One region of the Pantoea stewartii genome, then DNA from elsewhere that is predicted to be linked to it. Evidence: predicted binding sites of a transcription regulator. Region 1 holds the regulator's gene; each other region holds the start of a gene.
What was found. The regulator sigma-54, encoded in region 1, starts transcription at its own class of promoters, with help from an activator protein. The targets are predictions, from matches to a motif close to GTTGGCACANNTTTCGCTNT.
Positions count from the first base shown of each region.

Region 2: a site for sigma-54 is predicted at 2,370-2,389, ahead of glnK (P-II family nitrogen regulator). Genes of this name have one in related genera too.
Region 3: a site for sigma-54 is predicted at 2,103-2,122, ahead of glnA (glutamate--ammonia ligase). Genes of this name have one in related genera too.
Region 4: a site for sigma-54 is predicted at 1,855-1,874, ahead of G5574_RS11500 (gamma carbonic anhydrase family protein). Genes of this name have one in related genera too.

Region 1 covers NZ_CP049115.1:3,326,232-3,330,428, forward strand. The annotation lists gene rapZ (RNase adapter RapZ) at 1-814, opposite strand, end outside; gene ptsN (PTS IIA-like nitrogen regulatory protein PtsN) at 864-1,343, opposite strand; gene hpf (ribosome hibernation promoting factor) at 1,496-1,783, opposite strand; gene rpoN (RNA polymerase factor sigma-54) at 1,802-3,238, opposite strand; gene lptB (LPS export ABC transporter ATP-binding protein) at 3,287-4,012, opposite strand; gene lptA (lipopolysaccharide ABC transporter substrate-binding protein LptA) at 4,018-4,197, opposite strand, start outside.
Region 2 covers NZ_CP049115.1:3,930,809-3,935,005, forward strand. The annotation lists gene G5574_RS18480 (SmdA family multidrug ABC transporter permease/ATP-binding protein) at 1-415, shown strand, start outside; gene G5574_RS18485 (SmdB family multidrug efflux ABC transporter permease/ATP-binding protein) at 408-2,183, shown strand; gene glnK (P-II family nitrogen regulator) at 2,441-2,779, shown strand; gene amtB (ammonium transporter AmtB) at 2,813-4,099, shown strand; gene tesB (acyl-CoA thioesterase II) at 4,148-4,197, opposite strand, start outside.
Region 3 covers NZ_CP049115.1:2,936,026-2,940,222, reverse strand. The annotation lists gene typA (ribosome-dependent GTPase TypA) at 7-1,830, opposite strand; gene glnA (glutamate--ammonia ligase) at 2,263-3,672, shown strand; gene glnL (nitrogen regulation protein NR(II)) at 3,867-4,197, shown strand, end outside.
Region 4 covers NZ_CP049115.1:2,424,650-2,428,846, reverse strand. The annotation lists gene aroE (shikimate dehydrogenase) at 1-800, shown strand, start outside; gene G5574_RS11505 (DUF1488 family protein) at 797-1,054, shown strand; gene G5574_RS11500 (gamma carbonic anhydrase family protein) at 1,009-1,575, opposite strand; rRNA gene G5574_RS11495 (16S ribosomal RNA) at 2,070-3,611, shown strand; tRNA gene G5574_RS11490 (tRNA-Glu) at 3,775-3,850, shown strand; rRNA gene G5574_RS11485 (23S ribosomal RNA) at 4,064-4,197, shown strand, end outside.

The sequences.
Region 1 (4,197 bases):
CATTTTTACCCCGTGAGCGGAAATAATCAGCGAGCTGTTCTGCAATATACACCGAGCGGTGTTTGCCACCGGTGCAACCAATCGCCACGGTGAGATAGCTGCGGTTGTTCGTTTCCAGCATGGGCAGCCAGAGTTCCAGATAACTGCGTGTCTGATAAATGAAGTTATGGACTTCGGTATGACGATCCAGAAAAGCCGCGACGGGACGATCCAGCCCCGTCATCGGGCGCAGTTTGGGATCCCAGTGTGGATTGGGCAGGAAACGCACGTCAAAGACGTAGTCCGCATCAATGGGAATACCATGTTTGAAGCCAAACGACTCAAACACCATAGTCAGCTCCCGCTCGCGTTTACCCAGTAAGCGGGTACGCAACATCTCAGCCAGTTCATGCACCGACATCTCTGACGTATCAATGATCAAATCGGCACGCGAGCGCAGCGGCTCAAGCAGGTCACTCTCTTCATCAATCGCGCTTTCCAGCGACAGATTTTTGCTGGACAGGGGATGGAGGCGACGCGTATCACTGTAACGGCGGATCAGCGTATTGCGGTCGGCATCAAGAAACAGCAACTGGGGCGAGAATCCGGAAGGCAGATTATTGAGCGCGGTTTCAAAAATTTCAGGCGACTCAGGCATGTTACGCACATCGATACTCACCGCCGCTGAGATATTGCGCTCAACCAGTGATTCTGCCAGCTGAGGCAACAACACGACCGGCAGGTTATCCACGCAGTAAAAACCCATGTCTTCCAGCGCGCGCAGCGCCACTGATTTTCCTGAGCCTGACCGACCGCTGACGATCATCAGCACCATGACCTTCTCTCCCGTTTTAAAGCCGGCTCACGCCGGTAAATCACGCGCTTTATTGCTCTGTTTGTTCTTCGGTAATGATGGCATACAGCTCTTCATCGCTCTGCGCAGCACGCAGACGGCGGCAAACCGTTTTATCCGCCAGCCGTTTGGCGACTAACGACAGTGTATGTAAGTGAGTTTTACACTGGTCCGCGGGCACGAGGAGCGCAAAAAGGAGATCGACAGGCTGATTATCCACGGCATCAAATGCGATGGGTTGCTCAAGGCTGATAAAGACACCGACGGCACGTAACGTATCCTCCTCCAGCTTGCCATGCGGGATGGCAATACCGTTGCCAATACCGGTACTTCCCATGCGCTCGCGGGTCAGTATCGCTTCAAACAGCGTTTGATGCGGCAGGTTGAGCTGCTTAGCGGCCAGTTCACTGATAATTTCCAGCGCCCGTTTTTTGCTTTGGCAGTGTACGCTGCTGCGGGTGCAGTCTGGCGAAAGCACTGTGCTCAGTTCCAGTGTTAAATCATTGTTCATTTTCGTTTCACTTGCGAGTTCACTTAGCCAGTAAACCGGTACGCGGTAATCACGTAGCGGAATCATGGCGCTGGCACAGATGACAAAACGGGGCGGTTAATCCGCCCCATCCTTTCAGCTCTGCGCGCCCGGCGCGCCTGCCAGCGTGAAGGTTAGTGTTTTTTTAACTTGTCTTTATATTTGGTCAGTTGACGGGCCAGCTTGTCAATCAGCCCGTCAATTGCCGCATACATATCTTCCGCTTCCGATGTGGCGTGCAGCTCGCCCCCGTTCACGTGCAATGTGGCATCAGCAACCTGTGTCACCTTCTCAACGTTCAGGACAACATATACCTGATTGATATGATCAAAGTAGTGTTCCAGTTTGGCAAATTTCGCCGTGACGAATTCACGCAGTGGCTCGGTGATTTCAACATTTTGCCCGGTAAGGTTCAGCTGCATAGGTCTTCCTTCTCTCTGTTAAACCAACTGCTTACGTTGGTTTGAAGGCGGTATGGACAAAGACTCTCGATATTTTGCAACGGTACGACGTGCCACTATGATCCCTTGATCAGATAACATGGAGGTCAGTTTACTGTCACTCAAGGGCTTAGCGGGATTTTCCGCCGAGATTAATTTTTTTACCAGTGCCCGTATCGCAGTAGATGAGGCTTCGCCTCCTCCTTCAGTATTAACATGACTGGAGAAAAAATACTTCAGTTCAAAAATGCCACGCGGGCTGTGAAGATATTTTTGCGTGGTGACGCGGGAAATCGTGGATTCATGCATATCCACCGCCTGGGCAATATCGGCCAGCACCATCGGACGCATAAACTCTTCGCCCTGCTCAAAAAAGGCCTGTTGCTGTTCAACAATGCAGCGTGAGACTTTTAACAGCGTCTCATTGCGACTTTCCAGACTTTTGATCAGCCAGCGCGCCTCCTGCAAATTACTGCGGATAAACTGACTGTCACTGTCATTACGCGCAGCACCGCCCATGGCGGCATAGTGCTGGTTGATTTTAAGCCGCGGCAGACTGTCGGTATTGAGTTCTACCGTCCAGCGCGTCGCAATTTTACGGACCAGCACATCAGGAATAACGTATTCAGGTTCGCCAGTATTGATCGACTGGCCCGGACGTGGATCGAGCGACTGAATCAGCAGCATTGCCTCTTTCAGTACGTCTTCCTTTAAACGCGTGACGCGCATCAGGCTGCGGAAATCATGGTTGGCCAGCAGATCCAGATGATGGCTGACGATCAGGCGGGCTTCAGAGAGCGTTGGCGTTTCAGGCGCATACTGCGACAACTGTACCAGCAGGCAATCACGCAAATCACGTGCACCTACGCCGATCGGATCAAAATGTTGAATGCGCTTTAAAACGGCCTCAACTTCGTCCATTTCCAGCTCATCGTCGCCGATACTGTCGAGAATGTCTTCAAGCGAAACGGTAAGGTAACCCGTATCGTCAATGGCATCGACGATAGACGTTGCGATCGCCCGATCGGTATCGCTAAACGGCGTCAGCTCAACCTGCCACATCAGATAATCTTGCAGCGACTGGGTGGTTTCGCCCTGGTAGATGGGCAGTTCGTCATCCTGATAGTCCGTACCGGTTCCTGATGGCGTTCCCGCGGTATAGATTTCATCCCAGGTCGCGTCGAGCGGCAGCTCTTCGGGCATATCCTTTTGTTCCAGCGCTTCACGCGTATCAAGTCCCGCTTCGCCTTCCTGATACTCTTTTGCGTCTATTTCTTCATGCTGTTCAGTCTGTTCAAGCAGGGGATTACTTTCCAGGGCCAGCTGTAGCTCTTGCTGAAGTTCAAGCGTAGAAAGCTGCAACAGACGTATCGCCTGTTGCAGTTGTGGGGTCATCGCCAGTTGCTGGCTGAGCCGGAGTTGTAAACCTTGCTTCATAGACAGGATGAATATTCCCGGGTAACCATCAGTATTAACGACACCTTATCAGAGTCTGAACTCTTCACCCAAATAAACACGTTTAACCTGCTCATCTGCAAGGACTTCATTCGGCGTACCGTGAGCAATCAGGTTGCCCTGGCTGACAATATAGGCCCGTTCACAGACCGCCAGCGTTTCACGCACGTTGTGGTCAGTGATTAACACGCCAAGCCCACTGTCGCGCAGATGTTCAATAATCTTTTTGATATCAATAACGGAAATCGGGTCAACACCGGCAAAAGGCTCATCCAGCAGAATGAATTTGGGATTTGCGGCCAGCGCACGGGCAATTTCCACACGGCGACGTTCACCGCCCGACAGTGACTGTCCCATATTGTCGCGCAGATGTGCAATATGGAACTCATCCATGAGCTCATTCGCCCGATCCTGTCGCTGTTCTTCGGTTAAATCATCACGAATTTGCAGCACGGCCATCAGGTTGTCGTAAACGCTCAGACGCCGGAAGATTGACGCTTCCTGGGGCAGGTAGCCGATACCGCGACGCGCACGCGCGTGGAGCGGCAGAATACTGATGTCTTCATCGTCGATGACAATGCGGCCCGCATCGCGCGGAACAATCCCGACCACCATATAGAAGGTGGTGGTTTTACCGGCACCGTTTGGGCCGAGCAGGCCGACGATTTCACCGGATTTTACCTGCAGACTGACGTCTTCAACCACGCGACGGCCTTTGTACGCCTTCGCCAGGTTCTCTGCGATTAATGTGGCCATAGTGATCAGTTACTCTTTTTTTCGCTATTGGTTGACGCGGGCTTGTCCTGCAACTGCGACGGCACCAGAACTGTGGTCACGCGCTTGCTCTGGCCCTGGCTGTAAGCCTGCATTTTTTGCTCTTTGACCAGGTAAGTAATGCGGTCGCCTTTAATATTGCTGTCCAACTGCTCAATGTACGCATT
Region 2 (4,197 bases), 600 kb from region 1:
CGAGGATATTCTGCGTCTGCCGCAGGGCTATGAAACCGAGGTGGGCGAGCGCGGCGTCATGCTGTCGGGTGGTCAAAAACAACGCATTTCCATCGCCCGTGCCTTGCTGATGAATGCGGAAATTCTGGTGCTTGATGATGCACTCTCGGCGGTTGATGGTCGCACTGAACACGACATCCTGCATAATCTGCGGCAGTGGGGCAGAGGGCGAACGATCATTATCAGTGCGCATCGTTTGTCGGCGCTGACAGAGGCCAGCGAAATTCTGGTGCTGCAAAAAGGCACGGTGGCACAACGTGGCGATCATGCCGGGCTGGCAAATATGCCTGGCTGGTATCGCGATATGTACCGTTACCAACAGCTGGAAGCGGCACTGGACGACGATGAGAGGGAAGAAGAGGTGGCACATGGCTAAATCACAACGTATGTGGCCAACGCTCAAACGCCTGCTCAGCTATGGCAGCCCGTGGCGCAAGTCATTGTCTCTGGCCGTGTTGATGCTGTGGATTGCGGCCGCGGCAGAAGTGACCGGTCCGGTTCTGGTGAGCTATTTTATTGATAATCTGGTCGCAAAGCATCAGATGCCGTGGGGCACGGTGGCGGGACTGGTCGTAAGTTTTATCCTGTTGCAGCTTCTGGCTGCCGCTTTGCATTACTGGCAGGCCTTACTGTTTAACCGGGCCGCCATTGGTGTGGTACAGCGCCTGCGTACCGACGCCATGAATGCGGCACTGCGCCAGCCGCTCGGCGCCTTTGATACGCAGCCGGTCGGGCAAATTATTTCCCGGGTCACGAATGATACCGAAGTTGTTCGGGATCTGTACGTCACGGTGGTGGCAACGGTGCTGCGTAGCGCCGCGCTGGTCGGTGCCATGATGGTGGCGATGTTTAGTCTGGACTGGCGCATGGCGCTGGTGGCGATGTTAATTTTCCCGATGGTGCTCATTGTGATGCTGATTTATCAGCGCTACAGCACGCCGATAGCCCGTCGTGTACGCAGCTACCTGGCAGACATTAATAATGGCTTCAATGAAGTCATCAGCGGAATGAGCGTGATACAACAGTTTCGCCAGCAGGCGCGCTTTGGTGAACGCATGCTGGAGGCCAGCCGTTCACATTATCTGGCGCGCATGGAAACGCTCAGACTGGATGGTTTCCTGCTACGACCGCTGCTGAGCCTGTTCTCCGCGCTGATACTCTGCGGATTACTGTTGCTGTTCAGCTTTTCGGTGCCGGGTGTGTTTGAAGTTGGGGTACTTTACGCCTTTATTACCTATCTGGGGCGCCTCAATGAACCGCTGATCGAACTGACCACCCAGCAGTCGATGCTGCAACAGGCGGTCGTGGCGGGCGAACGTATTTTTGAACTCATGGATGCGCCACAGCAGCATTACGGTCATGACGATCGGCCTCTGCAATCGGGGCGCATTACGCTGGAGAACCTGAGCTTTGCCTACCGGGACGATCGTGAGGTGCTGAGTAATATTGATCTCGACGTGCCTTCGCGGGGCTTTGTCGCCCTGGTGGGACATACCGGCAGCGGCAAGAGCACACTGGCAAATTTGCTGATGGGCTATTACCCCGCCACGCGCGGCGAGGTGCGCCTGGACGATCGTCCGCTTAACCAGTATTCCCATGAGGCACTGCGTCGCGGTATCGCGATGGTACAGCAGGATCCGGTGGTGCTGGCCGACACGCTGTTAGCGAATGTACGGCTGGGTCGGGATATCAGTGAAGAGGCGGTCTGGTCGGTACTTGAACAGGTACAGCTGGCCCCGCTGGCGCGCGCCTTGCCTGACGGTATCCATACCCGACTGGGAGAGCAGGGTAATAATCTCTCGGTAGGGCAGAAACAGTTACTGGCCCTGGCTCGGGTGCTGGTGCAACTGCCGCAGATTTTAATACTGGATGAAGCTACCGCGAATATTGACTCCGGCACGGAGCAGGCGATCCAACACACGCTGCGCACCTTACGTCAATATACGACCCTGGTAGTGATTGCTCACCGCCTTTCCACTATCACCGAGGCCGATACGATTCTGGTTTTGCACCGTGGCCGCGTTGTCGAGCAGGGGAATCATCAGCAGCTGCTGGCCTTGCAGGGCCGTTACTGGCAAATGTACCAGCTGCAGCAGGCAGGTGATCGGCTCGAATCGGATGAGGTGCTGACCAGTGCCGGATGATTTGCACCTTTTTTGCGCATTTTTTCCTTGTTGACCCGTTTGGATGCACGTCTTTGTGCTTAACAGCACCAAAAGCGTGCATCCGCTTCGCTTAGTCATCCCGTCACTGCGTCCTGCTTATTTATTCTGCGTTTCCTAACCCTGATTCTATCGCAGCCTGAATAGTGATTTTGCCCACTGATTATATCTGGCACAGGCTTTGCTTAAGTCTCTCCGTGTCCATGAGACCGACCTATTTTAATCCTTAAGGAGAGGCTATGAAGCTGGTTACCGTCGTGATTAAGCCGTTCAAGCTGGAAGATGTGCGAGAAGCATTGTCTTCAATTGGTATTCAGGGACTGACCGTCTCCGAAGTTAAAGGTTTTGGGCGTCAGAAAGGACATGCTGAACTCTATCGCGGGGCGGAATACAGCGTAAATTTTCTGCCGAAAGTAAAAATTGATATCGCCATTGCCGATGACCAACTGGACGAAGTAGTGGACGTAATCAGTAAAGCGGCTTACACCGGAAAAATTGGCGACGGCAAGATTTTCGTTGCTGAACTGCAGCGCGTGATTCGCATACGTACCGGCGAAACCGACGAAGCCGCACTGTAAACAAGACTCAGTAATGTGATGGGATGGAAAAAAATGAATAAAATGCTGACCAAGTTGGGCCTGACCAGCCTGGCACTGTTACCGTCGCTGGCGATGGCGGCACCTGCCGTAGCGGACAAAGCCGACAACGCCTTTATGATGATTTGCACCGCACTGGTGCTGTTTATGTCAATTCCTGGGATTGCACTGTTTTACGGCGGCCTGATCCGCAGTAAAAACGTGCTGTCGATGCTCACACAGGTTGCGGTGACCTTCTCGCTGGTGTGCGTACTGTGGGTGGTTTATGGCTACTCACTGGCCTTCAGCGAAGGCAATGCTTTCTTTGGCAGCTTCAACTGGGCCATGCTGAAAAACATTGCACTGACCGCCGTCATGGGCACCTTTTATCAATATATTCACGTCGCGTTCCAGGCATCCTTTGCCTGTATCACGGTCGGTCTGGTCGTCGGTGCGCTGGCGGAACGTATCCGTTTCTCCGCGGTGCTGATTTTTGTCGGTGTCTGGCTGACCCTGGCTTATCTTCCCATTGCGCATATGGTCTGGGCGGGCGGCTTACTGGCTCAGGATGGCGCACTGGACTTCGCGGGCGGCACGGTGGTGCACATTAACGCTGCGGTAGCCGGTCTGGTTGGTGCTTACCTGGTGGGCAAACGTGCCGGTTTTGGCAAAGAAGCATTCAAACCACACAACCTGCCGATGGTGTTCACCGGTACTGCGATTCTGTATGTTGGCTGGTTTGGTTTTAACGCCGGTTCAGCTTCCGCTGCGAATGAAATTGCTGCTCTGGCCTTCCTGAATACCGTGGTTGCGACGGCGGGTGCGGTGCTGGCCTGGACTTTTGGCGAGTGGGCGCTGCGTGGTAAACCGTCTTTGTTAGGTGCCTGTTCTGGCTTTATTGCTGGTCTGGTTGCCATCACGCCGGCTTGTGGTTATGTCGGTGTTGGCGGCGCGCTGATCATCGGTATCGTGGGTGGTCTGGCAGGTATCTGGGGCGTGACAACGCTGAAAAAATGGCTGCGCGTTGACGATCCCTGCGATGTGTTCGGTGTCCACGGTGTCTGTGGCATCATCGGTTGTATCCTGACCGGCGTGTTTGCTTCATCTTCACTTGGCGGCGTGGGTTATGCGCCTGGCGTGACCATGGGCCATCAGGTTGCGATTCAGTTGCTGAGCGTGGGCGTTACCATTGTCTGGTCTGCCGTCGTTGCCTTTATTGGCTTTAAACTGGCCGATATGATCGTCGGTCTGCGCGTACCGGAAGAGCAGGAGCGCGAAGGTCTGGACGTCAACAGCCATGGCGAGAACGCTTACAACCAGTAACTTGTCAGTCTGAATAAATAAAAAGGGGCGATGATTCGCCCCTTTTTGCTATTCGCTGCGCTGACGCATAACGCCTTCCTGCACGGTAGACGCGACCA
Region 3 (4,197 bases), 390 kb from region 1:
ACGCGATTAGGCGTCTTTACCGCCGCGTGAAGCACGCTTACGGTCGTTCTCAGTCAGGTGACGTTTACGGATACGCACTGACAGAGGCGTAACTTCGACCAGTTCGTCATCATCAATGAACTCGATCGCCTGTTCCAGCGTCATTTTCTGCGGTGGAACCAGTGTGGTGGCTTCGTCAGTACCGGAAGCACGCATGTTAGTCAGCTTCTTACCGGTCAGGCAGTTCACGGTCAGGTCGTTAGAACGGCTGTGAATACCGATGATCTGGCCTTCATAAACTTCCGCACCATGGCCCAGGAACAGCTTACCGCGATCCTGCAGACCGAACAGGGCGAACGCTACCGCTTTACCCTGGCCGTTAGAGATCAGAACGCCATTCTGACGCTGACCCACTTCGCCCGGACGAATATCGTCGTAGTGGCTGAAGGTGGAGTACAGCAGACCCGTACCTGATGTCATGGTCATAAATTCGTTACGGAAACCGATCAGACCACGGCTTGGGATGACGTAGTCAAGACGTACGCGGCCTTTGCCATCTGGATCCATATTTTTCAGGTCGCCTTTACGCTCGCCCATGGCCTGCATAACGGAACCCTGATGCGTTTCTTCGATATCCAGCGTCACGTTCTCGAATGGCTCTTGTTTACGGCCTTCGAATTCGCGGAAGATAACTTTCGGACGGGATACCGCCAGTTCGAAACCTTCACGACGCATGTTCTCGATCAGTACAGACAGGTGCAGCTCACCACGGCCCGATACGCGGAACGCGTCAGCATCTTCGGTCTCTTCCACACGCAGTGCCACGTTGTGAACCAGTTCTTTGTTCAGACGCTCAAGGATCTGACGTGAGGTCACGTACTTACCTTCTTTACCGCAGAACGGTGAGGTGTTGACGTTGAAGAACATGGTTACCGTTGGCTCATCCACGCTCAGGGCTGGCAGCGCCTGCACATTCTGCGGATCGCAAATGGTGTCAGAAATGTTCAGTTCACCCAGACCGGTGATCGCAATGATGTCGCCCGCTTCTGCCAGGTCGCTGTCAATACGCTCCAGCCCCAGGTGAGTCAGCACTTTACCCACTTTACCGTTACGGGTTTTGCCTTCGCTGTCTACGATGGTGACTTGCTGGTTAGGCTTCACTTTACCGCGCTTGATGCGGCCGATACCGATCACACCCAGATAGTTGTTGTAGTCCAGCTGAGAGATTTGCATCTGCAGCGGTGCTTCGACTTCAACCTGTGGAGGTGAAACGTGGTCAACGATTGCCTGATACAGCGGGGTCATATCGTCAGCCATGTCGGTGTGATCCAGACCGGCAATACCATTCAGCGCAGAGGCGAAAATGATAGGGAAATCGAGCTGCTCGTCCGTTGCATCCAGGTTAACGAACAGGTCAAACACCTGATCAACAACCCAGTCAGGACGTGCGCCAGGGCGGTCAACTTTGTTGATAACCACAATCGGCTTCAAACCATGCGCGAACGCTTTTTTGGTAACGAAGCGGGTTTGCGGCATAGGGCCATCCATCGCATCTACAACCAACAGTACCGAATCCACCATAGACATTACGCGTTCAACTTCACCACCGAAGTCGGCGTGTCCTGGGGTATCAACGATGTTGATACGGTAGTCGTTCCATTTAATGGCGGTATTTTTTGCGAGGATGGTAATCCCACGCTCTTTCTCCAAATCATTGGAGTCCATCACGCGCTCGGTGGCTTCAGTACGGGCATCAAAAGTACCAGACTGTTGCAGCAGCTTATCAACCAGGGTGGTCTTTCCATGGTCAACGTGCGCGATGATGGCGATGTTACGCAAATTTTCGATCACAGCTTTTTTGCCTCAGGCATTAGAAATAACGCGGTATTGTACACGGATTAAGCGGGAGACTGAACACGATCACACTTTTCACTGAAAGTTTATTGCATTGTCGCAAAATCGCACTAATAGCCGTGCAAAAATTGCACTGCAATGATGTTTTGCACCACAATGGTGCTCATTTTCAACGCCAACGCACATAAAAAGTGCAGTGCAACTATCATGGTGCACGTCTTTTATGACAAAAAGGTGCATGACAGCGCGATTTTGTGCAAAGAAATAAAGTTGGCACAGAATTCGCTTTGTATTATCCAGATGAAAACGACGTAAGACAACGGTTGCAGAGCTGGTCGGGATCAGACTGAGGTATGGCTGACACATGTCGCACATTTCCTCACCCGGTTCTCACCATGTAGACAATGACCATTTCCAGGAGAGTTGAGTATGTCCGCTGAACACGTTCTCTCGATGATGAACGAGCACGAAGTTAAGTTTGTTGACCTGCGTTTTACCGATACCAAAGGTAAAGAACAGCACGTTACTATTCCGGCTCACCAGGTTAACGCTGACTTCTTCGAAGAAGGCAAAATGTTCGATGGCTCTTCCATCGGCGGCTGGAAAGGCATTAACGAATCAGACATGGTACTGATGCCGGATGCAACCACGGCAGTTATGGATCCGTTCTTTGAAGATTCAACACTGATCATTCGCTGTGACATCCTTGAGCCTGGCACCATGCAAGGCTATGACCGCGATCCACGCTCTATCGCAAAGCGCGCTGAAGACTATCTGCGTTCTTCAGGCATCGCTGATACCGTTCTGTTTGGACCCGAGCCAGAATTCTTCCTGTTCGACGATATCCGTTTCGGTTCGTCAACCTCTGGTTCACACGTCGCTATCGATGATATCGAAGCGGCCTGGAACACCGGCAAAGAATACGAAGGCGGTAACAAAGGTCACCGTCCAGGTCTGAAAGGCGGCTACTTCCCGGTTCCACCGGTCGATTCATCACAGGACATCCGTTCTGCTATGTGTCTGACAATGGAGCAAATGGGTCTGGTTGTTGAAGCTCATCACCACGAAGTTGCGACAGCGGGTCAGAACGAAGTGGCAACCCGCTTCAATACCATGACCAAAAAAGCTGACGAAATTCAGATCTACAAATATGTTGTGCACAACGTGGCGCATGCTTACGGCAAAACGGCAACCTTTATGCCGAAGCCAATGTTTGGTGACAACGGTTCAGGTATGCACTGCCACATGTCTCTGTCTAAAGGCGGACAAAACCTGTTCTCTGGTGACAAATACGGCGGCCTGTCTGAAACCGCGCTGTTCTACATCGGCGGTATCATCAAGCACGCAAAAGCAATCAACGCCCTGGCCAACCCAACCACCAACTCTTACAAGCGTCTGGTTCCGGGTTATGAAGCACCGGTTATGCTGGCTTACTCTGCCCGTAACCGTTCTGCATCAATCCGTATCCCGGTTGTTGCCAGCCCGAAAGCACGTCGTATTGAAGCGCGCTTCCCGGACCCAGCGGCTAACCCGTACCTGGCGTTTACTGCACTGCTGATGGCTGGCCTGGATGGCATCATCAACAAAATCCATCCTGGTGATGCGATGGATAAAAACCTGTATGACCTGCCACCGGAAGAAGAAGCTGAGATTCCAAAAGTTGCAGGTTCACTGGAAGAAGCGCTGAATGCACTGAACGAAGACCGCGAGTTCCTGACCCGTGGCGGCGTCTTCACTGACGACGCGATCGATGCTTACATCGAGCTGCGTAAATCAGAGAACGACCGTGTGCGCATGACGCCACACCCGGTTGAGTTCGAACTGTACTACAGCGTCTAATTTCAGAGTCAGCAAAATGGGTGCCGCATTGAAAGATTGCAATTGCGGCACGCTTAACCTGAAACGTTTTTTTGTTGCCGTGGAAACTTTAGCCCATCTTCGGATGGGCTTTTTTCTCCGCGAATTCATCGTTCATTCGCTTTAATTCCGGCTTAAAGACTACAATGCACTAAATTAGTGCAGAGGAACGCTGTATGGCAACTGCCTCCCTGCCCGACGCCGGGCAGATTCTCAATACCTTAATCAACAGTATTTTGTTGGTGGATACCGATTTGGCGATCCATTATGCCAACCCGGCGGCACAGCAATTACTGGCGCAAAGCTCACGTAAATTGTTCGGCACGCCGTTACCTGAATTAACCGGCTACTTTTCGCTGAATGTCGAGGTCATGCGCGAGAGTCTTGAGGCGGGCCAGGGCTTTACTGACAGCGAAGTTACTCTGGTCGTGGATGGCCGGGCGCACATTATGTCGCTCACGGCACAGCGCCTGCCTGATGGGTTGATTCTGCTGGAAATGGCACCGA
Region 4 (4,197 bases), 900 kb from region 1:
TCGGTCATCCCATTAGTCACAGCAAATCGCCGCACATTCATCAGGCGTTTGCGCGACAGACAGCAATCTCTCTTCAGTATGATCGTATTGATGCGCCTGTTGATGCTTTTCCTGAGACTCTCCGCACTTTTTTCCACGACGGCGGGGCGGGTGCGAACATTACGCTGCCTTTTAAACAGCAGGCGTGGGCATTTGCCGACCAGTTGACCGAGCGCGCTGCGCTGTCAGGGGCTGTGAACACGCTAAAGCTGTGTGATGATGGCCAAATTCTTGGCGACAATACGGATGGTATTGGGCTGCTCAGCGATCTTCAGCGCCTTGGGATGATTAAGCCCGACAGCCATCTTCTGCTGGTGGGGGCAGGTGGAGCCGCTCGGGGCGTCATTCTCCCTCTGCTTTCGATGGGAGCAACGATCACGGTCGTGAACCGAACGGCGTTGAATGCGCAGACTCTGGCCGCAGAGTTTGCCCATCGCGGAGCGATTAATGCGTGTTCGTTTGACGCGCTTGTGGATAGACATTTCGACCTTGTCATTAATGCCACATCAAGTGGTATTCAGAGTGAAGTACCGCCGTTGCCGCCTTCACTAGTTCATGCTGAGCTACGTTGCTACGATATGTTCTATCAGAGTGGCTTAACGCCTTTCCTGCGCTGGTGTCAGCAGCACGGTTCATCTCATCTTGCTGACGGGCTGGGGATGCTGGTGGGTCAGGCCGCGCATGCCTTTCATCTATGGCACGGGGTGATGCCCGAAATCGCACCGGTCATCGCCTCATTAAAAGCCGGGATGCAGTCATGAACCAGGCGATACAGTTTCCTGATCGGGAAAGCCTGAATACAGAATTAAGGGCCGTTTGTTTCCCTGTTCTGGTAAACGGGATGGGCTTAACCTGCGCTATCAGTGTTGAGGCGCTTAATGAACAGTTCGGTGAGGGAGAAGCGATGACGCTGTTTCGCCATCATCGCTGGGATTTGGAAGATCAGGCCGAAGACTGCATTCGAAACGATCAGGTCGACAATGAAGGATGGGTCTGGCTGTCTCCGGCCAGATAGTCGTTCTTCCAGTTAACATAGTTGCTGGCAGAGTAAAGTAGACCTTCAATTTCTTTTTCATTCAGCGGCCGGATTTGTTTGACCGGGCTCCCGACATACAGATAGCCACTTTCCAGTCGTTTGCCGGGGGGAACCAGGCTCCCGGCACCAATCATAACGTCGTCTTCAACAATGACGCCATCCAGTACGATTGAGCCCATTCCAACCAGTACGCGATTGCCTATCGTGCAGCCATGCAGCATCGCTTTATGCCCAACTGTTACGTCTTCCCCAATTATCAGAGGAAAACCGGCGGGGTTGGCCTCTGATTTATGCGTGACATGCAGGACGCTGCCATCCTGAATATTGGTTCGGGCACCAATATGCACCTGGTTCACATCGCCACGAATAGCGACTAAAGGCCAGATACCTACATCATCTTCCATAATGACGTCACCCGCTACCACGCTGGTGGGATCAACCATGACGCGCAGACCCAATTTTGGGAAAAGATGTTTGTAAGGGCGTAACGCTACAGTCATTTTGTTCTCCTTTTACTGAGTTTACTGGCAGCCTGATGCGATTCTGACCAACTGGCAAGGGGATTTTGTGCCGGATCGTTGGTGATCTAATCAATATGAATGTTTTCTCGGCAGTCAGTAAAAAGATCCAAAAAAAGGGTTGTGCAATTCATTCGGATCCCTATAATGCGCCTCCATCGACACGGCACAACGGCTTACGTAACGCGGTGTTCAGCAGAAAACTCCCCGGAGCTTTCGCCGGAGAAAAACTTCTGAAAAAGAGGTTGACTCTGAAGGAGGAAAGCGTAATATACGCCACCTCGCAACAGACGGTTAACCCGCTGGTTGCACTGCTCTTTAACAATTTATCAGACAATCTGTGTGGGCACTCGCAGGATTGATATCCGCGTCTCCGGACGCAAAAAAATATCAAGTCTTAAGAGTGAACACGTATTGAAATTCATTACGACGTTTTCCTTGAGCATCGCTGAACTGGTTTCAGCAAATCAAACTTTAAATTGAAGAGTTTGATCATGGCTCAGATTGAACGCTGGCGGCAGGCCTAACACATGCAAGTCGGACGGTAGCACAGAGGAGCTTGCTCCTCGGGTGACGAGTGGCGGACGGGTGAGTAATGTCTGGGAAACTGCCCGATGGAGGGGGATAACTACTGGAAACGGTAGCTAATACCGCATAACGTCGCAAGACCAAAGTGGGGGACCTTCGGGCCTCACACCATCGGATGTGCCCAGATGGGATTAGCTGGTAGGCGGGGTAACGGCCCACCTAGGCGACGATCCCTAGCTGGTCTGAGAGGATGACCAGCCACACTGGAACTGAGACACGGTCCAGACTCCTACGGGAGGCAGCAGTGGGGAATATTGCACAATGGGCGCAAGCCTGATGCAGCCATGCCGCGTGTATGAAGAAGGCCTTCGGGTTGTAAAGTACTTTCAGCGGGGAGGAAGGTGCTGAGGTTAATAACCTCAGCAATTGACGTTACCCGCAGAAGAAGCACCGGCTAACTCCGTGCCAGCAGCCGCGGTAATACGGAGGGTGCAAGCGTTAATCGGAATTACTGGGCGTAAAGCGCACGCAGGCGGTCTGTTAAGTCAGATGTGAAATCCCCGGGCTTAACCTAGGAACTGCATTTGAAACTGGCAGGCTTGAGTCTCGTAGAGGGGGGTAGAATTCCAGGTGTAGCGGTGAAATGCGTAGAGATCTGGAGGAATACCGGTGGCGAAGGCGGCCCCCTGGACGAAGACTGACGCTCAGGTGCGAAAGCGTGGGGAGCAAACAGGATTAGATACCCTGGTAGTCCACGCCGTAAACGATGTCGACTTGGAGGTTGTTCCCTTGAGGAGTGGCTTCCGGAGCTAACGCGTTAAGTCGACCGCCTGGGGAGTACGGCCGCAAGGTTAAAACTCAAATGAATTGACGGGGGCCCGCACAAGCGGTGGAGCATGTGGTTTAATTCGATGCAACGCGAAGAACCTTACCTACTCTTGACATCCAGCGAACTTTCCAGAGATGGATTGGTGCCTTCGGGAACGCTGAGACAGGTGCTGCATGGCTGTCGTCAGCTCGTGTTGTGAAATGTTGGGTTAAGTCCCGCAACGAGCGCAACCCTTATCCTTTGTTGCCAGCGATTCGGTCGGGAACTCAAAGGAGACTGCCGGTGATAAACCGGAGGAAGGTGGGGATGACGTCAAGTCATCATGGCCCTTACGAGTAGGGCTACACACGTGCTACAATGGCGCATACAAAGAGAAGCGACCTCGCGAGAGCAAGCGGACCTCATAAAGTGCGTCGTAGTCCGGATCGGAGTCTGCAACTCGACTCCGTGAAGTCGGAATCGCTAGTAATCGTGGATCAGAATGCCACGGTGAATACGTTCCCGGGCCTTGTACACACCGCCCGTCACACCATGGGAGTGGGTTGCAAAAGAAGTAGGTAGCTTAACCTCCGGGAGGGCGCTTACCACTTTGTGATTCATGACTGGGGTGAAGTCGTAACAAGGTAACCGTAGGGGAACCTGCGGTTGGATCACCTCCTTACCTGAAGATACCGTCGTGCGAAGTGCTCACACAGATTGTCTGATAGAAAAGTAATGAGCAAAGCGTCTACGCGTTGGGGTGCGGTAACAATAACTATTGTCGCCTGATTATCTAATCTCACCTTCACGTGAAATAACCCGTGTCTGTTGCACAAGGATTTCACGTCCCCTTCGTCTAGAGGCCCAGGACATCGCCCTTTCACGGCGGTAACAGGGGTTCGAATCCCCTAGGGGACGCCACTTGCTTGGTGACAGGTGAAAGGTGTCTCCACGAAGTATCTCAAAACTGGCCTCAGGGTCACGTTTGAGATATTTGCTCTTTAACAATCCGGAACAAGCTGAAAATTTGAAACGACGCACGTCGTGTTCCTCCGTAATAAGGAACACAGCACGATGCGTTCGGGTCTCTCAAAAGCTCATAACACGCAAGCGCAAAACGCCTGTGGGTTGTGAGGTTAAGCGACCAAGCGTACACGGTGGATGCCCTGGCAGTCAGAGGCGATGAAGGGCGTGCTAATCTGCGATAAGCGCCGGTAAGGTGATATGAACCGCTATAACCGGCGATACCCGAATGGGGAAACCCAGTG